One region of the Nocardioides ginsengisegetis genome, then DNA from elsewhere that is predicted to be linked to it. Evidence: riboswitches for the same ligand, from Rfam matches in the RefSeq annotation. Region 1 holds a riboswitch; each other region holds the start of a gene.
The links. Region 1 has a riboswitch for cobalamin ahead of FB382_RS04200 (ribonucleoside-diphosphate reductase subunit alpha). Riboswitches for the same ligand answer to the same signal wherever they lie in the genome.

Region 1 (7,813 bases):
CGAGGGCGGAGTTGACCTGGAGGAACTCTCCCGAGAGCGTCTCGCGCTTGAACAGGTTGGACACCTGGGGCTCGATGCACTCGTAGCACCCGGCGATCGAGGCGATCGTGGCGGTCGGTGCGATCGCGATCAGCAGGGAGTTGCGCAGGCCGTGCTTCGCGATCCGCGCCCGCACGACGTCCCACCGCTCGGTCTGGGTCGGCGTCGCGTCCCAGAAGTCCGGCTGCAGCCTCCCCTGCGCGGCGCGGGTCCGGTCGAAGGTCGGGTGCGGACCCTGGCGCTCGGCCAGCTCCGAGGAGACCTCCAGCGCGGTCAGGTAGACCTCCTCCTGGATCCGCGTCGACAGCTCCAGCGCCTCCGCCGAGTCGAAGGGCAGCCGCAGGGCGAAGAAGACGTCCTGCAGCCCCATCAGACCGAGCCCGATCGGCCGCCACTGCGGGTTGGAGGCCGCCGCCTCGGCGCTGGGGTAGTAGTTCACGTCGATGACGCGGTCGAGCAGCGGCACCGCCGTACGCACCGTGGCGCGGAGCTTGTCCCAGTCGACGCCCGTCGGGAGCAGGTGTTGGCCCAGGTTGATCGAGCCCAGGTTGCAGACCGCCGTCTCGGAGTCCGAGGACACCTCGATGATCTCGGTGCACAGGTTGGACAGGTGCACGACGGGCTTGCCGGGGGCCTGGTCGTCCGAGGTCTGGTTGCACGTGCGGTTGGCGGCGTCCTTGAACGTCATCCAGCCGTTGCCGGTCTGCGCCAGCGTGCGCATCATCTTGGCGTAGAGGTCGCGCGCCTTCAGGGTGCGCACGACGTTGCCCTCCGCCTCGGCACGCCGGTACGCCGCGTCGAAGGCGTCGCCCCACAGGTCCACGAGCTCGGGCACCTGGTCGGGGTCGACGAGCGACCAGTCCTCGTCGGCCTCGACGCGCCGCATGAACTCGTCGGGGATCCAGTTCGCGAGGTTGAGGTTGTGCGTGCGTCGCGCGTCCTCGCCCGTGTTGTCGCGCAGCTCCAGGAACTCCTCGACGTCGGGGTGCCACGGCTCGAGGTAGACGCACGCGGCGCCCTTGCGACGGCCGCCCTGGTTGACCGCGGCCACCGACGCGTCGAGCGTCCGCAGGAACGGCACGATGCCGTTGGACTGCCCGTTGGTGCCGCGGATCAGTGCTCCGCGGCCGCGGACCCGGGAGAAGCCGATGCCGATCCCGCCGGCGAACTTCGACAGCTTGGCGACCTGGCCGTAGCGCGAGTAGATCGAGTCGAGGTCGTCGCGGGGCGAGTCCACGAGGTAGCACGACGACATCTGGGTGTGCCGGGTGCCGGAGTTGAAGAGGGTCGGGCTGCTCGGCAGGTAGGCCAGGCTCGACATCAGCCGGTAGAAGCCGATCGCCTCGGCCGGCGACTCCGACAGGCCGCAGGCCACGCGCAGCAGGAAGTACTGCGGCGTCTCGACCACCTGGCGCGTCCGGGGGTGCCGCAACAGGTAGCGGTCGTAGACCGTGCGCAGCCCGAAGTACTCGAAGCGGCGGTCGGCGTCCTCGTCGATCGCGAAGTCGAGCTTGCGGGCGTTGTCCTTGACGAACCGTGCGGTCTCGTCGCCGATCAGTCCCTCGGCGTGCCCGAGCCCGACCGACTGGCTGAAGGAGGCGATGCCCTGGTTGCGGACCTCCTTCTCGATGTAGCCGGCCAGCAGCCGCCCGGCCAGCCGGGAGTACTGCGGCTCCTCGCTGATCATCTCGGCGGCCGTCTGGATCGACAGGCGATCCAGCTCGGCGGTGGTGGCGCCGTCGTAGAGGCCCGAGATGGTCTTGGTGGCGACCCGCATCGGGTCCACGTCGGCCAGGTCGTCGGCCACGCGCTCGACGGCGCGCACGATCTTGTTGACGTCGACGGACTCACTGTCCCCGTTGCGCTTGCGCACCTGCATCGTCGTACGGCGTGCTTCGTGGGCGGGGACTGGTGGTGCTGTTTCGGTGACCGTCATTCTCTCTCCTCGCGAGCTCGGTCCGGGACCGGCCAGATGTGCGAGGGGGTGACGACGACGCCGGCGCGTCGTCCGACGAGCGCACCGTGGAGCCGTCAGCCGTCCCACGCGGCATCGGACCACCGCACCCGGCGGGTGCAGTGCGCTGGCAGGTCTTCGGACTCATGGGCTCGCCGCGACCGATCGCTCGGACTCGACCCCTACTGGACGTCGCTTCCCAGGTCCCGTGATGGCGACCCAGTGCTGGGTGACGTCGTTCGTTCCCACTCACCGCTGCGGGGCAGTCCCGGTCTCTCACCGGGTTCCCTGTTGCCTCGACGATCCTGGAGGGAGCGCCGAACCAGCTGCGTGCGCCACCATATGTGGGGTCGACGGAAATCTCCGGGACTAGATGTTGTGTCGGCGTGTTGCGGTCGTCCTCAGTCCGCCCGTACGAACGGCGGGATCCGGTAGGTGCCGTCCAGCGCCGCCTTCTCGGGCAGGTAGAGCCGCAGGATCAGGTGGAACGCCCCGGCCGGCGCGGGCAACCAGTTGGCCCGGGCCTTCGCCCCGCGCGGCTCCGCGTGCTGCACGAAGATCGTCAGCGAGCCGTCCGCGTTGCGCCGCAGTCCCCGGTCGCGGTCGCCGACGGAGTAGCGGTCGATCTCGTTGTCGTAGAGGAAGTTGTCCTGGCGGTACATCGTCAGCGACCAGAACGCGCGGACCGGCGGCAGGTGGCCCTGCGGGAACGTGATCGTGTAGCGGTGCTCTCCGGTGAGCGCGCGCCCGCGACCGTCGGAGTAGCTCGTGGGGTAGGTCGCGATCCGCGGCACGTTGGCGCCGAGCAGGTCGGTGGCGATGACGGCGCGCCCGAGGTACTGCCGGCCGAAGTCGCCGATCCACGGGTCGGTCATCACGCTCCACCCGCGGTTGCCCGCCGAGGTGGTGGCGCGGTAGCGGTCCGCGGCGCCCGCGATGAGTCGTACGGCGGCCCTGGTGCCCGCACCGATCGCGCGGTTCTGCGGGGTGTCCTCGTCCGAGCCGGGCGGGTTGCCCACCGCGTTGGCCGAGTCGGCGGCCAGCACCGCTCCCGGCGTGGTGTCGGGCTGCTCGACCCCGGCCGGGCCCAGCGCCTCGAGGACGCAACGCTGCGAGGACGGCGGCGGGTCGATCGTCGTCTCCTGGTTGAGCGCGGCGACGAAGTCGGTGCCCTGCGGGGTCGCGGGCTTCGGGGGCCGCGGGGGCGGGTTGTCGAAGACGACGGACTTGCCGCGAGCGCCCTGCCGCCAGGCCTCCAGCGGGGTGGCGGTGTACTTCTCGAGCAGCGGCTTGACGCGCTCCATGTCGGCGGTGTCGTCGACCAGCGTCCGGCCGAGCAGCCACATCGTGTTGGTCGGGCTGTGCACCAGGTGCACGCCCTCCGGCACGTCGCCGGACCACCCGGGCGGCACGAAGAGGTAGGAGCCGGCCTTCGTGCCGGTGGCGCCCGACCCGACGTAGGTGAACGAGTTCGTCCAGGCGTCCATGAACTGGAACGTGTAGAAGCGACCGTCCGTGTCGGGCACGTCGATGACCAGCGGCCCCTGGGTCAGGCTCAGCCAGCCCACCGTGTAGGCGGTGTCGACGTTGGGGGAGACCACGCTGCGGGTCTCCGGGGTGCTCAGCGACGCGACACTGACCAGTGTGTTGCGGAAGCGGAACTGGCGGACCGTGTCGTGCAGGTCGACCAGCGGCAGGCCGTAGACGTAGCCGGCCTCGGCCGCGGCGAAGGTGCGGGCGGCCGCGAGACGCTCCGCCGACGAGGTGCCGGCCAGCCGGTCGGCGTACGCCCAGGCGTCGCGCTGGACCCGTGGCTCGAGACCGCTGAGGCCGGGAGCCGAGGCGCCGTACACGCAGTCGGGGAGCAGGTCGGGACGTGTCGCCCCGGCCGCGACCGCGCCGGGCTGGCCGGCCACCACGGCCGAGGCCAGCGTCGAGGCCAGTGATCCGGTGAGCACCACGAGGGCGGCGCCCAGGCGGGTGCGGACGTGGCGGGGGCGTCGGTCTGCGGAGGTCATGCCCGACCCAACGGCCAATTCCCTACCAAGTTACTAGGGATTGAGCGAGAGGTGGGTCACGGAGCCACTACCCCTGGTCGGAGTCCGTCCCACCCTCGCCGGTGATCTCGTCCGGGCAGGCCGTGCCGCGGTGCAGCTGGTAGGGCGCGGCGATCCGGTAGGTGCCCGCGTGCGGGGCGTAGAGCACGGTCCAGTCGTCGGGCGTCTGGCCCTCGACGGTGACCGGCTGCACCTCGTGGCTGAGGCATCCCTCGACGTTGACCGGCGCCGCGTCGGGGGAGTCGGGGTCGCTCGACGGGGGCGGGATCGGGTCGCCCTCGGCGTCGAGCAGGCTCAGCCACGGCGACGCGGGGATGCGGACGAGCACCCGCCCCGGCGTCGGCATGTTGAGCACCAGCTCGGTGGCGTCGAAGCTGGTCACCACGGCCGGCGCGTCGGCCAGTGGGCGCGGGGCCTCGACCTCGAAGAGGGTCCAGTTGGTGTCGGACCAGACGGCGTGCAGGTAGCCGAGCCCGCCCGCCACGAGGTCGTTCTCGGCCCGGGCGGCCGCGTCCGGCGTGCTCTTGGAGAGCACCACGTAGCTGACCGCCCAGCGGTCGAGCCAGGCGCGGTACGACGCCGGCGTGAGCAGCTCGTCGTCGTAGAAGATCGGGTTGCGCTCGGCGTCGGCCTGCCGGTTCCAGCCGCGGGCCAGGTTGACGTAGGGCGCCAGGGCCGACGCCTCGCGGTGGCTCTTGGCCGGGACGACCTCGACCCGCGCCTCGTTGGCCCCGCGGGCCTGGAGCTGGTGGACCAGCGGCCGCAGGTCGACCGACCACGCGGCATCGGGGCGGCCGCCGACGACGTCGCGGGCGGCCGTGGCGACCTGCCAGATGGAGGCCGTCACGATCGCGAGGACCAGGGCGACGACCGCGCGCCGGTTGCCCACCGGGCCCCAGCCGTGGCCGAGCGGTCCCGCCGAGGCGGCGCGCGCGGCGATGGCCACCAGCACGACGCCGCCGAACAGCAGCCCGAGCCGGGTGACGTTGGTGCCGACCTGGGAGGGGATCACCCAGGCGGCGAGCACGCCGGCGACGTACAGGACGGCTCCGACCCGGATGGACCGCCACGTGCGCGGCGCGAGCACGACGACGGCGACCGCCGTCACGACGGGCAGGATCACCGAAGCGAGGGGCATCGGCTGGTGACCCGAGAAGGGGAAGAGCCAGGCCGAGAGCGCCACGACGACGACCGGAGGCAGACCCACGGCGTAGGCGGCGTTGCGCCGCCGCTGCAGCCAGAGCGCGGCCGCGATGACGCCGAGGAAGAGGCCGGCCACGGGGCTCGAGGCGGTGGCGGCGGCGGAGAACACCGCGGCCAGGATGGCGCGCGGCCAGCGGTGCCGCCGCTCGGGGGAGCGCCAGTGGGTGGGCCAGCCGTAGATCACCGAGACCGCCGCCAGTGCGAACATCATGCCGAGCCCGAAGGTCACCCGCCCCGACACCGCGTTGCCGGCGAGCGCGAGCGCGCCGTAGAGCGCGGGCCAGAGCGGCTTGTCGAGCGCCTTGCTGCGGGTCAGCACGAGGGCGAGCAGCCCGGCCGAGACGGTGCCGGCGAGCATCATCGTGGTGCGCACGCCCAGTGCACCCATGACGTAGGGGGCCAGGATGCTGTAGTTGACCGGGTGCATGCCGCCGTACCACGCGAGGTTGTAGGCGCTCCCCGGGTGCGCCCTGGCGAACTCCGCCCAGGCGTCCTGGGCGGCGATGTCGCCGCCGCTGGAGGCGAGCAGCCACCACCAGAGGACGTGCAGGAGCGCGGCGAAGGCGGTGGCGACGGCGACAGGGTGGCGCGACAGGTCGCCCGGCGTGAACCGCGTCGGCCGACGCGGCACGGCCGGCTGCTCGACCCTCACGCGGTCGGTCACGCTCACTGTGCACCCCTTTGTCCACCCCATGCTGTCACCCGGAGGAGCCCAACACCCACTGCGCGCGTTGATAGCATCCCTCCGCCGGGCCACAACGGCCGTGCGGAGGGAACACGAGGACGCGAACATGGAGCTCACGGCGCCACCGCCGGTCACGCGCAGACGGACCCCGACGGGAGTGCCCGCCGACGCGGGGCGCGGTCGCTGGCTGATCGGCGTCGGTGCCGTCGTCGTGGTCTTCGCGCTGGTCACGGCCTACTGGTCGCACCACGTCGGCGTCCCGGTGCGCGACCCCGGCGGCGCGATGTTCCTGCGCCGGCTGCCGAGCGCGGTGGTGCTCTTCGGGCTGCTCGCCGTCGCCGACGCAGCCCTGCGCGCACCCGCCGGCCAGCGCTTCCGCGACACCCTGGCGACCCTGCGGGCGCGGTGGCCGCGCGAGCGGCTGGTGGTCGCGCTGGGCGGCCTGGTCGCCTACCACGTGGTCTACCTCTGCTACCGCAACATGAAGAGCTGGAACGCCTTCCGCGACCTCAAGGACACCGAGCTCCTGCGGCTGGACCGGGCCCTGTTCGGCGGGCACGACCCCGGGGCGCTGCTGCACAGCGTGCTGGGCCAGCACTGGGCGGCGTACGCCCTGATGGTCTTCTACAAGGCCTTCACCTACCTCGTGCCGCTCAGCGTGGTCGCGTCGCTGGTCTTCCTCGACCGGCTCCGCGACGGCTACGTCTTCCTCGTCGCGGCGATGTGGGTGTGGATCCTCGGCGTCGCGTCCTACTACCTCGCGCCGTCGCTGGGTCCCTACGTCTCCGACGCCCCCGACTTCGCGGGGCTCCCGCACACGGCGATCACCTCGACCCAGGCGGAGTACCTCACCGAGCGGGCCCACATGCTGGCCCACCCACAGGCGTCGGACGCGTTCGTGAGCCTGGGCGCCTTCGCGAGCCTGCACGTCGCCTTCACGTGCCTGGTCTTCCTGATGGTGCGCCACTACGGCTTCGCGCGGCTCACACGCGTGATGGGCGTCTACCTCGTGCTGGTCATGGTCGCCACGGTCTACCTCGGGTGGCACTACTTCGTCGACGACGTCGCCGGGCTGGTGATCGCCGCGACGGCGGTCGGGCTGGGCCGGCTGATGGTCTACCCGACCGGGCGACCCGACTGAGGGCCCGACTGAGGGCCCGACTGAAGGGTCAGACGCCCGCGGCGGTGACGATCGCGTCGGTGAGGAAGCCGGCGACCAGGCCGAGGAGCAGGCCGTAGGCCAGCAGGTCGCTGCGCTTGGACCGGGCGGCGACGCCGATCAGCTGGGTGATCACGTAGATCAGCGACCCGGCGGCCAGGGTCAGGAACGCGACGCTGACCGGCTCGTTGGTGAAGCCGTGCCCGATCAACGTGCCGATGAAGGTCGGGCCGCCGCCGATCGCGCCGAGTGCGAGCAGGAAGCCCCAGCTGGGGCGGCGGGTGGTGCCGTCGTGGTCGACGTCGGCGGCGAGCGGCGCGACGATGCCGAAGCCCTCGGTGGCGTTGTGGAGGCCGAAGCCGATCACCAGCATCACGGCGAGGCCGATCTCGCCGGACGCCGCGGACTGGCCGATGGCCAGGCCCTCGGCGAAGTTGTGCAGGCCGATGCCGACGGCGATCAGCAGGGACAGGCGGCGCGCGGCCGACCACGAGGCGATGCCGCGCGGCGGGCTCACCTCGCCCAGCGACATGGCGCCGGGACCCTCGTGGCGGGGCGCGCCGGCCGGCGTGGCCCGGACCTGGCGGGCCATCCACGACTCGTAGAAGACCAGCGACACGAGGCCGACGGCGAGGCCGCCGACGAAGAGGGCGCCGTAGCCGAACGCGGAGGCGAGGCCACCGTCCCCCTCGTGGAACGAGCCCAGGGCGACGTCG
Region 2 (7,813 bases), 240 kb from region 1:
AGATGCTCGTCGCCGGCGCGCCGCGGCCGGCCGCGATCGTCGGCTGCCCGGTGGGGTTCATCGGTGCGGTCGAGTCCAAGGAGGCACTCGCCCGCCTCGCCGACGACCACGGCATCGACATCCCCTACGTGACCGTGCGCGGTCGCCGCGGCGGCTCCGCCATGACCGCCTCCGCCCTCAACGCCCTCGCCCAGGAGCAGGAATGACCGGCCACTTCTACGGCGTCGGGCTCGGCCCCGGCGACCCCGAGCTGATCACCCTCAAGGCGGCCCGGCTGATCGGGTCCGCCGACGTCGTGGCCTACCACGCCGGCGTCGGCAAGCAGTCGAACGCGCGGCGGATCGCCGCCGCGCTGATCCCGGCCGACGCGATCGAGGAGGAGCTCCGCTACCCCGTCACGACCGGGACGACGGGGCACCCGGGTGGGTACGCCGGCGCGATGGCGGAGTTCTACGAGGCGTCGGCGTCACGGTTGGCGGCGCACCTGTCGGCCGGCCGGACGGTCGTGCTGCTGGCCGAGGGCGATCCGCTGTTCTACGGCTCCTACATGTACATGCACGACCGGCTCTCCGAGCGGTTCCCCACCGAGGTGGTGCCCGGCGTGCCGTCCTTCGCGGCTGCGACGGCCGCCGTCGCCTCCCCGCTCGTGCGGCAGACCGACGTGCTGACGATCCTGCCCGGCACGCTCCCCGAGCCGGAGCTGGCCCGGCGGCTCGCCGACACCGACGGGGCGATCATCATGAAGCTCGGCCGGACGTTCCCCGCCGTACGCCGTGCGCTGGCCGCCGCCGGCCGGCTCGAGGGTGCGCTGTACGTCGAGCGGGCCTCGATGGAGTCCGAACGGTGGCTGCCCGTCGCCGACGTCGACCCAGGCTCGGTGCCGTACTTCTCCCTCATCGTGGTCCCCGGCGACTCGCTCCGGGGGCCCGGGCGGCGTGCCGTTTGGTCCCCAACGGCAGGTTCCGGGGCCGAAAACATGCCGTTGGGGACCAAACGGCACACGGATCGGCCCCCGGCGGAGCTGCTGGTCGTGGGGCTGGGGCCGGGGCCGGAGGGGTGGATCACCCCCGAGGTGACGGCCGCGCTGGCGGAGGTCGACCACGTGGTGGGGTACGCGCCGTACGTCAACCGGGTGCCCCAGCGGGCGGGCCTGACCCGGCACGCGTCGGGCAACAGCGTGGAGGTCGACCGGGCGCGCTTCGCGCTGGACCTTGCCCGGGCCGGCGAGCGGGTCGCGGTGGTCTCCGGCGGGGACGCGGGCGTGTTCGGGATGGCCTCGGCGGTGTTCGAGGCCGCCGAGGACCCGGCGTACGACGACGTCGATGTGCGGGTGCTGCCCGGCGTCAGCGCGGTCCAGGCGGTCGCCGCGCGGGCCGGCGCACCGATCGGCGGCGACTTCGCGGTCGTCAGCCTCTCGGACCGCCTCAAGCCCTGGTCGCTGGTGGAGAAGCGGCTGCGGCACGTCGCGGAGGCCGACCTGGTGCTGGCGATCTACAACCCGGCGTCCCGGTCGCGGACCGAGCAGGTGGTGCAGGCCCAGAAGATCCTGCTCGAGCACCTGGCGGCCGACACCGTCGTGGTCGTCGGCCGCGACATCGGCCGGGCCGAGGAGTCCCTGCACGTCACGACGCTCGCGGCCCTGGACGCGACCACGATCGACATGAAGTGCCTGCTGCTCGTGGGGTCGCGCGGCACCCGCGTCACGGCGGGCCGGCGGGTGTGGACCGCGAGGTTCACGGAGCCGACCTGAGGGGTCACCTCTCAGCGACGCTGCATCTCCCAAGCCAGGTCGATGGCCGCCTGCACCGCGCGGGGCTCGGCCCGGTCGAGGTAGCACTCGACCTTGTGGTGGGCCTCCATGCGCGGCGGCACCCCGAAGCTGTCGGGGTAGGTCTCGAGCAGCGACTCCCGCCTGGCCAGGGGCACCCGGATCACGAGCGTCATCGGGTCGTGCAGGCGCACGACGAGGCGGTCGTCGACGTACCAGGCCGGGCGCGTCTCGGTGCCCTTGCGCTTGACCCGCGGCAGCGACTCGGCGTACTCACCAACCTGGTCAGGGGTCATCCAGGCATCGTAGGGCGACGGGTTCGGTCGGCGGAGTAGAGGAACGACTCGCCGCCGCCGGACGGATCCAGCGCGCGCCCGACCAGGATCACCGCGGCCTGGCGCAGACCGGCCGCCTCGACCCGGTCGGCGATGTCGGCCACGGTGCCGCGCAGCACCAGCTCCTCCGGCTGGGTGGCGCGCGAGACGACCACGACCGGGCAGTCCGCGCCGTACTCCCCCGCCAGCTCGCCCATCACTTCCCGTGTGCGCGTGATCGCCAGGTGCAGGCAGAGCGTGGCGCGGGTGGCCGCGAACGCCGCCAGCGACTCGCTCTCCGGCATCGCCGTGGAGCGGGCCTGAGCCCGGGTCAGCACCACCGACTGGGTGACCAGCGGGACGGTCAGCTCGCGGCCCACGGCGGCAGCCGCAGCGGCGTACGCCGGCACACCGGGCGTCACGTCCCACGGCACCCCCGCGGCGTCCAGCCGCCGGGTCTGCTCGGCGACGGCGGAGTAGAGCGAGGGGTCCCCGGACGTGAGGCGTACGACGTCGTGCCCGGCCTCGTGCGCGTCCACCAGCACCGCGGTGATCCGGTCCAGGTCGAGGTGCTGGGTGTCGACCAGCTGGGCGTCGCCGCGGCAGTGCCCGAGGACCTCCGCGTCGAGGTAGGTGCCGGGGTAGAGCACCACGTCGGCCCGCGCGAGCATCGCGGCGGCCCGCAGCGTGATCAGGTCGGCCGCACCCGGTCCGGCGCCGACGAAGTGGACGGTCATGCGCGCTCCTTCGTCCAGGCCCACTGGGTGACGGTGCGGGCCGGCGTCCAGCCGGTGAACGCACCCAGCGGGGCGGCCCGCTCGACCGAGATCCGGGTCAGCTCGCCGCCGTTGCGGGCGTGGGCCGCGCTCAGGGCCTGCTCGGTCTCCAGCGTCACCCCGTGGACGACCAGGCGGCCGCCGGGTCGCAGCGAGCGCTCGCAGTAGCCCAGCAGGCCGGCCACCGTGGCGCCGCCACCCACGAAGACGGCATCGGGCTTGGGCAGCCGGATCAGGGCTTCGGGGGCGCTGCCGGAGACGACCTCCAGGGTGGGGACGCCGAGGGCGGCCGCGTTGCGCCCGATCCGGGCGGCACGCCCGGTGTCGGCCTCGACCGCGATCGTCCGGCAGGTCGGATGGGCCCGCATCCACTCGATGCCGACGCTGCCCGCCCCGGCACCCACGTCCCAGAGCAGCTGCCCCGGCTGCGGGGCGAGTCTGGCCAGCGCGCTGGCCCGCAGGTCGCGCCGGGTCAGCTGGCCGTCGTGCTCGAAGAGCTCGTCGGGCAACCCGGTGCCCCACGAACCCACGGCTGGCCCGGACAGCTCGAGCGCGACGATGTTGAGCTCGGGGGCGAGGCCGGACCAGTCCTCCGGCGTGGTGTCGACCCGGGCCTCCTCAACCCCGCCGAGGTCCGACAGCACGGTCATCGCCGACCGTCCGTAGCCCGCCATGACCAGCAGGCCGGCGAGGGCGTCGGGGCTGCGGCCGTCGGAGGAGAGCACGACCACCCGGTGCCCGGGCGCGAGGTGGCGCAGCACGGCCCGCGGGTCCCGCCCGACGACCGAGACCACAGCCGTGGACTCCGCCGACCAGCCCATCCGCGCCCGGGCGAGCGCCACCGACGAGAGCGCCGGCTCGACCACGACGCGGTCGGACCCGAGCAGCTCGACCAGCGTCGTACCGATGCCCGAGACCAGGGGGTCACCCGAGGCCAGGACCACGACGCGACGGTCGGCGTGCTCCTCGAGGAGGCCGGGCAGCGCGTCGAGCAGCGGGCTCGGCCAGGGCTCGCGGAGCTGGCCGAGGACGGGCGGGACCAGGCCGAGGTGGCGGGGGCCGCCGAGCAGCACGTCGGCGCCCGCGACGACGTCACGGAGGCGTTCGGGGAGGTCCGACCAGCCGCGGGCGCCGAGGCCGACGACGGTGACGGCGCGGGCAGTCGTGGACGGGGCTGAGTGCTGCACGGGGGGTGACGCTATCGTGGCCGCACAGCCACGAGGTGCCCCCGTCCGGGGGAGAATCTGGGAAGCCGGTGAGAGTCCGGCACAGGCCCGCTGCGGTGACCCGGAGGACGCGATCGCGTCGATCCGGGAAGTCCGAAGACCGGCCTCGCGGCGTCCATTCCATGGCGGACGAGCGGGAGCCTCACATGCCACAGCAGTACCCCTTCAGTGCCGTCGTCGGCTCCGGCGACCCCGACGGGATGGCCCTGGCCCTCCTCCTCACCACGATCTCCCCCGAGGTCGGCGGCGTGCTCGTGCGCGGCGAGAAGGGCACCGCGAAGTCCACGATCGTGCGGGCCCTCGCCGGCGTGCTGCCGCCGATCGACGTCGTCGCCGGTGACCGCTTCTCCAGCGACCCGCGGGAGCGCCGGCCGCTCTCCCCCGACGGCCCGTTCGCCGCCGATGCGGACGTCGAGACCCGGCCCGTTCGGCTCGTCGAACTGCCCGTCGGCGCCACCGAGGACCGGGTCCTGGGCTCGCTGCACCTCGAGCGCGCGCTGTCGGAGGGGCGCGCTGAGTACGAGCCCGGCCTGCTGGCCAAGGCGCACCGCGGCATCCTCTACGTCGACGAGGTCAACCTCCTCCACGACCACCTCGTCGACCTGCTGCTCGACGCCGCCGCGATGGGCCGCTCCACGGTGGAGCGCGACGGCGTCTCGGTCTCGCACGCGGCCCGCTTCGTGCTCGTCGGCACCATGAACCCCGAGGAGGGCGAGCTCCGGCCGCAGCTCCTGGACCGCTTCGGCCTCACCGTCGAGGTGGCCGCGCCCCGCGACCCGGCGCAACGGGTTGAGGTGGTGCGCCGCCGGATGGCCTACGACGCCGACCCCGACGCGTTCTGTGCCCGGTACGCCGAGTCCGAGCGGGCCCTGACCGACCGGGTGCTCGCCGCGCAGAAGCTCGTCGGGCAGGTCGAGCTGTCCGACGGGATGCTGGTGAAGATCGCCGAGCTGTGCGCCGCGCTCGAGGTCGACGGGATGCGGGCCGATCTCGTCACGGCCCGGACCGCGGTCGCCCATGCCGCCTGGCACGAGCGGTCCGAGGTCACCCTGGCCGACGTACGCGCCGCCGCCCGCCTCTCGCTCCCGCACCGCCGTCGGCGCAACCCCTTCGACTCCCCCGGCCTCGACGAGGACCTGCTCGACGAGATCCTCGGCGACGACGAGCCGGAGCCGGACCCGCCCCAGCCCGGTGACGACCCCGGCGGGACGTCATCCGAACCGGCTGCCGGAGCGACCACCCCGCATGACGTCCCCGGCGACCCCGGCGGGACGTCATCCGATCCGGCTGCCGGGGCGACCGGATCGCATGACGTCCGGAGCGAGCCCGGGGCGACGTACCGGCCGAAGCTGTTCACCGTCCACGGCACCGGGGCGGGCGAGGCCGGCCGGCGCAGCCGCGCGCGGACCGACAACGGCCGCCGGGTCGGGGCGGAGCGCGGCGGACACGGCCCGGTCCACCTCCTCGAGACCGTCCGGGCAGCCGCGCCTCACCAGGCGGCCCGCGGCCGGACCGACGGGCCCCTGCGCTTCCGCCCCGACGACCTGCGCGTCGCGACCCGGGAGGGCCGCGAGGCCAACCTCGTCCTGTTCTGCGTCGACGCGTCCGGCTCGATGGCCGCGCGCAGGCGGATGGAGCAGGTCAAGACCGCGATCCTCTCGCTGCTGCTCGACGCCTACCAGCGCCGCGACAAGGTCGGCCTCGTGACGTTCCGCGGCGACCGCGCCGAGCTCGTGCTGCCGCCGACGCACTCCGTCGACATCGCGGCGAAGCGGCTGGCCGACCTCCCCGCCGGAGGCCGTACGCCACTGGCCGAAGGCCTCCTCGAGGCCGCCCGCATCCTGGGCGTCGAGCGGGTCCGGGACGCCCGTCGCCGGCCACTCCTCGTGGTCGTCACCGACGGCCGTGCGACGTCCGGCCGCGACGCGGTGGACCGCTCCCGCACGGCCGCGCGGCACCTGGCCGCCGACGGGGTCGACGCCGTGGTCATCGACTGCGAGAGCGGGCCGATGCGGATGGGGCTGGCGGGTGCGCTCGCCGAGCACCTCCGCGCCGAGCACGTCCCCGTCGCCGAGGTCAGCGCTGCGGAGCTGACCCGGATCGCGCGCGACGGGCGCGCGGCGTGAGCGCCGGCCTGTACGACGTGATCGCCCGCCGTCGCGACGTGCGCGCGGAGTTCACCGGCGAGCAGCTGGACCCGGCCGTGCTCGAGAGGCTCCTGGGCGCGGCCCATGCCGCCCCGAGCGTGGGGCACAGCCAGCCGTGGGACTTCGTCCTGGTCCGCGACCCGCGGACACGCGACGAGTTCGCCCGCCACGTCGCCGGCGAGCGGGAGGTGTACGCCGACTCGCTGCCCGCCGACCGGCGCGAGACATTCCGCCCGATCAAGGTCGAGGGCATCCGCGAGTCGGGGCTGGCCGTGGTCGTGACCTACGACCCGGACCGCGGCGGGCCGCACGTCCTGGGCAGGCACACCATCGCCGACGCCGGGCTCTACTCCACCTGCCTCGCGATCCAGAACCTGTGGCTGGCCGCGACCGCCGAGGGCGTGGGCGTGGGCTGGGTGTCGTTCTACCGCGAGGAGTTCCTGCGCGACCTGCTCGGCATCCCCGAGCGGGTGCGACCGGTGGCCTGGCTCTGCCTGGGGCCGGTCAGCCACCTGCAGGAGGTCCCGGACCTCGAGCGACACGGCTGGCGCGAACGCCGCCCGCTCGCCGAGGCCGTGCACCACGAGAGCTTTCGGAGGTAGCCGTGCCCCAGGGACAACCGCTCGCCGTGCCCGACGACGGGCTCACCACGCGGCAGCGCCGCAACCGGCCGCTGCTGATGGTCCACACCGGCGACGGCAAGGGAAAGTCGACGGCCGCCTTCGGCCTCGCGATCCGCAGCTGGAACCAGGGCTGGAACGTCGGCGTCTTCCAGTTCGTGAAGTCCGCCAAGTGGCGGATCGGCGAGCAGACCGTGCTCGAGCGGCTCGGCGAGCTGCACCGGGAGACCGGCGAGGGCGGCCCGGTCGAGTGGCACAAGATGGGCGCCGGCTGGTCGTGGTCGCGCAAGACCGGCGAGGCCGAGGACCACGCGGCCGAGGCCGCCGAGGGCTGGGCCGAGGTCAAGCGCCGGATCGCCGCGGAGAGCCACGACCTGCTCGTCCTCGACGAGTTCACCTATCCGATGGAGTGGGGCTGGGTCGACGTCGACGACGTCGTCGAGACCCTCGCGAACCGCCCCGGCCGCCAGTTCGTCGTGATCACCGGCCGCCGCGCCCACCCGCGGCTGGTCGAGGTCGCCGACCTCGTCACCGACATGACCAAGGTCAAGCACCCCATGGACGCCGGCCAGAAGGGCCAGCGGGGCATCGAGTGGTGAGCCTGCCGCGGCTGGTCGTCGCCGCCCCGGCCACCGGGCAGGGCAAGACCACCGTCGCGTCCGGGCTGATGCGCGCGCTCACCCGGCGGGGACATGTCGTCAGCGGCCACAAGGTCGGCCCCGACTACATCGACCCCGGCTACCACGCCCTCGCCTGCGGCCGCCCCGGCCGCAACCTCGACCCGCACCTCGTCGGCGAGGAGCGCGTCGTGCCCCTCCTCCTGCATGGCGCTGCCGGTGCCGACGTCGCGGTCCTCGAGGGCGTGATGGGCCTGTACGACGGCCGCATCGGCACCCGCGGCTTCGCCTCCACCGCCCACGTGGCCGCGCTGACCCGCACGCCCGTCGTGCTGGTGGTCGACA
Region 3 (7,813 bases), 220 kb from region 1:
CTGGACGATGGACTGCACCGAGCGGACCGCGCCGGTGGCGTCGTACCGGCCGTGCACCCAGAGGCCGTAGGGCTTCTTGCCGCCCGGCCCCGCCCCGGCCGACCCGTCCTCGGTGAGCGCGCCGCCGGCCTCGAGGAAGATCGTGTCGAAGAAGTGCTTGAGCGCGCCGCTCATGTAGCCGAAGTTGGCGGTCGTGCCGAGCAGGTAGCCGTCGGCCGTCAGCACGTCGTCGGCGGTGGCCTCGAGGGCGTGCTTGACGACCACCTCGACGCCCTCGATGGCGTCGTCGTGGGCGCCCGCCACCACCGCGTCCGTCAGTCGCCGGACCGTCGGGGTCGGGGAGTGGTGGACGATCAGCAGGCGGGGCATGGGGTGAGGCTAGCCGCGGTCGAACGTGAACCAGTGCCGGCCGGGCTCGAGGGGCTGCGGCTCCGCGACGAGCCGGTGGACCCCCACGGACCACACGTGGTCGTCGGACGCCTCGAAGGCGACCTCCTCGAAGCCGGCCTCGGCGAACCAGCCCCGGATCGTCGGGGTGAGGTCCGGCTCGGCCCGGTGGCGGGTCCAGACGACCTCGGCGCCCTCGCTGCAGAGCTGCGGCGCGGCCATCACCGTCGCCCGGACGTCGGCGTCGCTGACGTTGCCGAAGATGCCGCACAGCAGGACCAGGTCGGCGGGGACGGCCCCGGCGTAGACGTCGCTGTTCGCGGCGTCGGCCTGCCGGACCTCGACGGTCGCGTCGAGAGCCGCGGCGGCGTCGCGGGCGCGGGCGGCCAGCCCGGCGTCGTACTCGACGAGCAGGGCGGTGACCCGGACGGCGTCGGCGCGCTGCGCCATGACACCGAGGAGGTCGCGTCCGTCTCCGGCGCAGGCGCTGACCACGCGCACCGGGTCGGGTGCAGTGTCGTCGAGGCGCCGGTCGATGTGGGCGCGGACCGCGGCCAGCCGGTCGGCAAGCCGGGAGCCCGGCTCGGCGTAGGCGTCGTGCCAGGCGGACCAGTCGATGTTCGTCATGGGCGGGTGCCCGCTGTCGGTGGTGTCCACGGCGCCGAGTCTGCCGGAGTGGGCATACTCCGTCGTGTGACACGCGGCGGCCAGCTCCTGACCGGCTTGGTGGCTGCGTGGCTGCTGACCTCGGCGATCTCGGCGAGCTTCTTCTTCGGATCGCACGCCGGATCCGCGTTCGACCGAGCCTTCTGGCCGATCCTCGCCACCGCCGGAGGAGCGGGGGTCGTCCTGCTCCCGTGGCGGCGAACGCGCCCCGGTGGTGTCGGTGTGATTGCCGGAACAGTGGCGTCGCTGGTGTTCCAGATCGGCGCCTTCACGGTCATGTTCTTCGCCGGCGGTGGGAGCTGACGGGCTCTCGCTCCTCAGGAGGCGCGGCTAGCAGCTGCGGGCGTCGGCCAGCCCCACGCGACGCAGAATCTCGTCGACGACCTCCGTCAGCGGTTGCGTCGCGTCGATCACCACCCCGGCATTGGGGACGTCCTCCCTCGTGCTGTGCAGTCGGACGACGAGGGCGCGCTCGGAGGGCTGGGAGCCCCACTCGTCCGGCGGGCGCCGGTCGAGCCGTCGGTGCAGCGTCTCGAGGTCGACGTCGAGGACGAAGACCCCGTCGAAGAGGTCGATGAACTTCGCGAAGTTGCGCGAGCCTCCGCAGAAGAAGGTGACGGGCGCCTGCTGGTCGGCCACCAGCTCCCGCACCCGGTCGACGTCCCAGATGTGGTGCTCGTGGACGGCGCTGTCGATGGGGGCGCCGGTCTCCGGGTCGCCCTGGTAGGCAAGGTCGGTGTCGCCGTTGACGGCGTGGTGGCCGCGCCGCTGGAGCTCCCGGAACACCGAGGTCTTGCCCGTGCCGGAGACGCCCTCGACGAGGTAGTTGCGAACGCCCATTCAGTCGGCGTCGTCCGTCGGGATGAACCACTCGCCGGGTGCGAACTCCCGGCCGTAGTCGGGACAGGCCTCGTTCTCGCAGCGGCCCTGGGTCTCGAAGGTGACCCCGGCGCTGCCGGAGGCCGTGATGTACGCCGCGCTCTGCCGCGTCAGGTGGCCGCCGTGACGCAGCGGCTGCTCGCACGTGGGGCAGTGCGGATCGACCAGCTCGAGGTCCTCTCCCATGCGCTCACGGTAGACCCGCCCGCTAGCGTCGGGCCATGCTCTCGTCTGCCCACCTCGTGCTCGTCGGCATGTCCGTGCGCGAGGTCGACGCCCGGGACCGGCTGCAGCGCCTCGCGAGCGAGCACGACGCCACCGTCGCATTCCTCCAGCTCGGCGACCCCTCGCTGTCCCGCGAGCTGACCCGGCTGGCCGACGCGGGGGAGCGGCGCATCGTGCTGGTCGGGGTCAGCCTGGGCACGCTGGCGCCGGCGGTGTCGTGGCTGCGCCGGGTCGCGGCGCACTGGTGCCGCGAGCGTGCCGGCCACCGGACTGCGGTCGACGTGGCCACCGGCCTGCTCCGGGACGAGGGCGACCTGGGCGACCTGCTCACCGACACGCGCCCGATCACCGGCACCGAGCCCGGCCTGACGAGCGCCGCGTGGGAGGACGTGCCCGGTCACCGCCACCAGGTCCTCGTCTGTCGCGGGCCGCGCTGCACCGCGCTGGGCTCCGACACCTCCGCGGAGGCGCTCGTCCTCGCCCTGATGGAGCACGGCCTCGGCGACGACGACGTCCTGGTCACGCACACGGGCTGCCAGTTCCCCTGCAACCAGGCGCCAGTGGTCAGCGTCCAGCCCGACGACGTCTGGTACGGCGGCGTCGACCCCGGCGCGGCCCGCGAGATCGTCGCGGGCCACCTCGTCGCCGGTCGCCCGGTCGAGACGCGGCGACTCCCGCGCACCCGTCCTCCTCTAGGCTGACCGCACACGTCTCGTGGAACAGGAACCCGGTGAGAGTCCGGGGCGGTTCCGCCACTGTGAAGCCGGCCCGCGAGGGACGGCCCAGCCAGACACTGGCCACGGGACTTCCGACCACCAGCGGGGCGAGAACCCCGAGGAGGCTCCCGCCGATGACCCGCATCGCCCTGCTGTCGACGTCCGACACCGACCTGCTCTCGGCCCGGGCCTCCGGCGCCGATTACGTCTGGGGCAACCCGTCCCGGGCCGGCCACCAGTCGATGTGCCCAGAAATCGGCACCGCGGTCGAGGGCGCGGACCTCGTGGTCGCCCGGATCCTCGGCTCGCCGCAGGACCTCTGCGACGGCTTCCGCCAGATCCGCGACACCGGCGTCCCCACCGTCGTGCTCGGCGGCGAGCAGCAGCCCAACGCCGAACTCATGGAGCTCTCCAACGTCCCGATCGGCGTCGCCGCCGAGGCGCACCGCTACCTCGCCGAGGGCGGCCCAGCCAACCTCGCGCAGCTGCACGCCTTCCTCTCCGACACCGTGCTGCTCACCGGCGAGGGGTTCGAGCCGCCGGCCGAGATCCCGGCGTGGGGGTTCTGCGAGCGGGTCTCGGCAAGCTCGACGAGCGGCGCCCTCCCGCGCGTCGGGGTGCTCTTCTACCGGGCCCACCAGGCCAGCGGGAACACCGCCTTCGCGCACGCCCTGGCCGACGCGATCGACGCGACCGGCCAGGCGGTCGGCGTACCAATCTTCTCCACGTCGCTGCGGGCCGCGCCCGACGAGCTGTACGACGCCCTCGGCACCCTGGACGCCCTCGTGGTGACCGTGCTCGCCGCGGGCGGCAGCCAGCCGGCGACCGCGAGCGCGGGCGGCGACGACGAGGCCTGGGACGTGGAGCGGATGGCCGCCCTCGACATCCCCGTTCTGCAGGGGCTCTGCCTGACCAGCAGCCGCGAGGAGTGGGAGGCGTCCGACGACGGCGTGACCCCGCTGGACTCGGCCAGCCAGATCGCGATCCCGGAGTTCGACGGCCGGATCATCACCGCGCCGTTCTCCTTCAAGGAGATCGACCGGGACGGCCTGCCGCGCTACGTGGCGGACCCGGAGCGCTGCGCCCGCGTGGCCGGCATCGCGGTCAACCACGCGCGATTGCGGCGCGTCCCACCGGCGGACCGGAAGGTCGCGCTGGTGCTCAGCGCCTACCCCACCAAGCACTCGCGGGTCGGCAACGCGGTCGGCCTGGACACCCCGGTCTCCACGATCCGGCTGCTGCGCCGGATGCGGGACGCGGGCTACGACCTGGGCGGACCGGGCGCCATCCCCGGCCTCGACGAGGACGACGACACCGTCGCCGGGGACACCCTCATCCACGCGCTGATCGCCGCCGGCGGCCAGGACGAGGAGTGGCTGACCGCCGCCCAGCTCACCGAGAGCCACGTCCGGATCGCCGCCGACGACTACCGTCGCTGGACCGCCGACCTGCCGGCCGCCCTGATGGACGACGTCAGGGAGACCTGGGGCAAGGCGCCAGGCTCGCTCTTCGTCAGCGACGCCGACGAGATCGTGCTCGCCACGATCACCGCCGGCAACGTCGTGCTGCTCATCCAGCCGCCGCGCGGCTTCGGGGAGAACCCGGTCGCGATCTACCACGACCCCGATCTCGCGCCCTCGCACCACTACCTCGCGGCGTACCGCTGGCTGGAGCGGGGCTTCGGCGCGGACGCCGTCGTCCACCTCGGCAAGCACGGCTCGATGGAGTGGCTGCCCGGCAAGAACGCCGCGCTGTCGGCCGCCTGCGCCACCGACGCGGCGATCGGCAACATGCCGCTGATCTATCCCTTCCTCGTCAACGACCCCGGCGAGGGTGCGCAGGCCAAGCGCCGCGCGCACGCCACGATCGTCGACCACCTGATCCCGCCGATGGCGCGCGCGGAGTCCTACGGCGACATCGCACGGCTCGAGCAGCTGCTCGACGAGTACGCCAACATCGCGGCCATGGACCCGGCCAAGCTGCCGGCGATCCGCGGCGAGATCTGGACGCTCATGCACGCGGCCGAGATGCATCGCGACCTCGGGCTCGACGAGCGGCCGGAGGACGAGGAGTTCGACGACTTCCTGCTGCACGTCGACGGCTGGCTCTGCGAGATCAAGGACGCCCAGATCCGCGACGGGCTGCACGTCCTCGGCCAGGCGCCGGACGGCGAGGCACGGGTGAACCTCGTGCTCGCGATCCTGCGCGCCGCCCAGGTCTGGGGCGGTGAGACCGCGTCCGTGCCGGGGCTGCGTGCGGCGCTCGGGCACAAGGAGGTCTCGACAGGCTCGACCACCGAGAGGGTCGCGGTCGACGAGGTCGAGCAGCAGGCCCGTGCCCTCGTCGAGCGCATGGAGTCGCGCGGCTGGGTGCCCGGGGCGGCCGACGACCTGCACGACGACGAGGAGGTACGCCGCGTCCTGCGGTTCGCCGCCACGCAGGTCGTGCCGCGGCTGGGCCGGACCACCGACGAGCTGGACGCGGTCCTGCACGCACTGGACGGCGGCTTCGTGCCGGCCGGGCCGTCGGGGTCGCCGCTGCGCGGACTGGTCAACGTGCTGCCGACCGGCCGCAACTTCTACACGGTCGACCCGCGGGCCGTGCCGTCCCGGCTGGCCTGGGAGACCGGCGTCGCGATGGCCGACTCGCTCGTCCAGCGCTACCTCGACGACACCGGCGGCTACCCCGAGTCGGTCGGGCTCTCGGTGTGGGGCACCAGCGCGATGCGCACCTCCGGCGACGACGTGGCCGAGGTGCTGGCGCTCCTGGGCGTCCGCCCCGAGTGGGACGAGGCCTCGCGGCGCGTCCGCGACCTGCACGTCGTACCGCTCGAGGAGCTCGGTCGCCCGCGCATCGACGTGACCGTGCGGATCTCGGGCTTCTTCCGCGACGCCTTCCCGCACGTCGTGGCGATGCTGGACGACGCCGTCCGGCTCGTGGCCGGGCTGGACGAGCCGGACGACCTCAACTTCGTGCGCGCGCACACCCGTCGCGACCTCGCCGAGCACGGAGACGAGCGCCGCGCGACGACCCGGATCTTCGGCTCCAAGCCGGGCTCCTACGGCGCGGGCATCCTGCAGCTCGTCGAGTCCGGCTCCTGGCGCGACGACCAGGACCTCGCCGAGGTCTACACGGCGTGGGGCGGCTTCGCCTACGGGCGGGACCTCGACGGGGCCCCGGCGGCCGACGACATGCGCGCGAACTACCGGCGGATCAAGGTGGCGGCCAAGAACGTCGACACCCGCGAGCACGACATCGCCGACAGCGACGACTACTTCCAGTACCACGGCGGCATGGTCGCCACCGTCCGCGCGCTGACCGGCTCCGACCCGCAGGCCTACGTCGGGGACTCGACCACGCCCGACGCCGTCCGGACCCGCACCCTCCAGGAGGAGACGAACCGCGTCTTCCGCGCCCGCGTGGTCAACCCGCGCTGGATCGGGGCGATGCAGCGGCACGGCTACAAGGGCGCCTTCGAGCTCGCCGCGACCGTCGACTACCTCTTCGGCTTCGACGCCACGACGGGCGTGGTGCACGACTGGATGTACGACACCCTCGCGAAGGAGTACGTCCTCGACGAGACCAACCAGGCGTTCATGCGGCAGTCGAACCCGTGGGCGCTGCGCGGCATCGTCGAGAAGCTGCACGAGGCGGCCGACCGCGGGCTGTGGGAGTCGCCGGACCCGGGCGTGCTCGCGGACATGCAGCGGGTCTACCTCGACCTCGAGGGCGAGCTGGAGGACCGATGACGCGGCTGTTCGTCATCGGGGTCGGCATGGGCCCGCAGCACGTCACGCGCGAGGGAGCCGAGGCCCTGCGGTCGGTGGACGTCGTCCTGGCGTTCCGGAAGTCGGAGGACGATCCCCTGCTCGAGGCGCGCGCGGCGATCTGCCGGGAGTACGGCAATCCGCCGGTCGTCGTGGTCGCGGACCCGCCCCGTGACCGCGCGGACCCGGAGGACTACCCGGCCGCCGTGCGCGACTGGCACGCGGCTCGGGTCGCCGCCTGCCGCGCGGCGCTCACGGAGCACCCCGGCGACGTCGCGATGCTCGTGTGGGGCGACCCGGCGCTCTACGACTCCACCTTGCGGCTGGCCGCTGAGCTGCCCGTGGAGGTCGCCGTGGTCCCCGGCATCAGCGCGCCGCAGCTGCTCGCGGCCCGGCACGGCATCGTCCTGCACGAGGTCGGCGGCCCGCTGCACGTGACCACCGGCCGCCGGCTCCGCGAGGCGGTCGAGCAGGGCCAGGACAACATCGTCGTCATGCTCAACCGGGCCCTCGAGCTCGACGGCCTCGAGGACTGGTCGATCTGGTGGGGCGCCAACCTCGGCACGCCGCACGAGGCGCTGGTGGCGGGACGCGTCGGCGACGTGCTCCCCGCGATCGAGGAGGCCCGGACTCGCGTCAAGGACGCCGCCGGCTGGGTCATGGACATCCACCTCCTGCGGCGGGAGGCCAGCGGGTGAGCGGGATCCTCGTCGCCGGCACCACGTCCGACGCAGGCAAGAGCATCGTCACGACCGGGCTGTGCCGGGCGTTCGCGCGCCGGGGCGTGCGGGTCGCGCCGTTCAAGGCGCAGAACATGTCCAACAACTCGATGGTGACCGCGGGTCATGCGGGGGGTGCCGAGATCGGCCGCGCCCAGTGGGTGCAGGCGCTCGCCGCCCGGGCCGAGCCCGAGGCCGCGATGAACCCGGTCCTGCTCAAGCCCGGCAGCGACCGGCGCTCGCACGTCGTCGTGATGGGCCGGCCCGCCGGCGAGGTGTCCGCCCGCGACTTCGTCGACGGGCGCCGTCACCTGGCGCGTGCGGCGTACGACGCCTTCGACGACCTTTCGTCCCGCTACGACGTCGTCGTGGCCGAAGGCGCGGGGAGCCCGGCCGAGATCAACCTGCGGTCCAGCGACTACGTCAACATGGGGCTGGCCCGCCATGCCGGGCT

Region 2: linked by a shared signal. The riboswitch ahead of FB382_RS05355 (magnesium chelatase subunit D family protein) and the one ahead of FB382_RS04200 (ribonucleoside-diphosphate reductase subunit alpha) in region 1 are both predicted to bind cobalamin.
Region 3: linked by a shared signal. The riboswitch ahead of cobN (cobaltochelatase subunit CobN) and the one ahead of FB382_RS04200 (ribonucleoside-diphosphate reductase subunit alpha) in region 1 are both predicted to bind cobalamin.

Annotation. Positions count from the first base shown of each region.
Region 1 covers NZ_JACGXA010000001.1:900,632-908,444, forward strand. Annotated here, with positions in the region: gene FB382_RS04200 (ribonucleoside-diphosphate reductase subunit alpha) at 1-1,975, opposite strand, end outside; cobalamin riboswitch at 2,106-2,335, opposite strand; gene FB382_RS04205 (DUF1254 domain-containing protein) at 2,395-4,011, opposite strand; gene FB382_RS04210 (MFS transporter) at 4,079-5,923, opposite strand; gene FB382_RS04215 (phosphatase PAP2 family protein) at 6,045-7,079, shown strand; gene FB382_RS22770 (ZIP family metal transporter) at 7,108-7,813, opposite strand, start outside.
Region 2 covers NZ_JACGXA010000001.1:1,139,957-1,147,769, reverse strand. Annotated here, with positions in the region: gene FB382_RS05380 (precorrin-8X methylmutase) at 1-206, shown strand, start outside; gene FB382_RS05375 (precorrin-2 C(20)-methyltransferase) at 203-1,750, shown strand; gene FB382_RS05370 (hypothetical protein) at 1,762-2,064, opposite strand; gene cobM (precorrin-4 C(11)-methyltransferase) at 2,061-2,819, opposite strand; gene cbiE (precorrin-6y C5,15-methyltransferase (decarboxylating) subunit CbiE) at 2,816-4,045, opposite strand; cobalamin riboswitch at 4,062-4,207, shown strand; gene FB382_RS05355 (magnesium chelatase subunit D family protein) at 4,231-6,210, shown strand; gene bluB (5,6-dimethylbenzimidazole synthase) at 6,207-6,833, shown strand; gene cobO (cob(I)yrinic acid a,c-diamide adenosyltransferase) at 6,836-7,450, shown strand; partial or broken gene cobBC (bifunctional hydrogenobyrinic acid a,c-diamide synthase/histidinol phosphate aminotransferase CobBC) at 7,447-7,813, shown strand, end outside.
Region 3 covers NZ_JACGXA010000001.1:1,124,147-1,131,959, forward strand. Annotated here, with positions in the region: gene FB382_RS05260 (flavodoxin family protein) at 1-369, opposite strand, end outside; gene FB382_RS05265 (SAM-dependent methyltransferase) at 379-1,044, opposite strand; gene FB382_RS05270 (hypothetical protein) at 1,081-1,356, shown strand; gene FB382_RS05275 (AAA family ATPase) at 1,384-1,893, opposite strand; gene FB382_RS05280 (hypothetical protein) at 1,894-2,118, opposite strand; gene FB382_RS05285 ((2Fe-2S) ferredoxin domain-containing protein) at 2,154-2,858, shown strand; cobalamin riboswitch at 2,835-2,973, shown strand; gene cobN (cobaltochelatase subunit CobN) at 3,008-6,622, shown strand; gene cobF (precorrin-6A synthase (deacetylating)) at 6,619-7,338, shown strand; gene FB382_RS05300 (cobyric acid synthase) at 7,335-7,813, shown strand, end outside.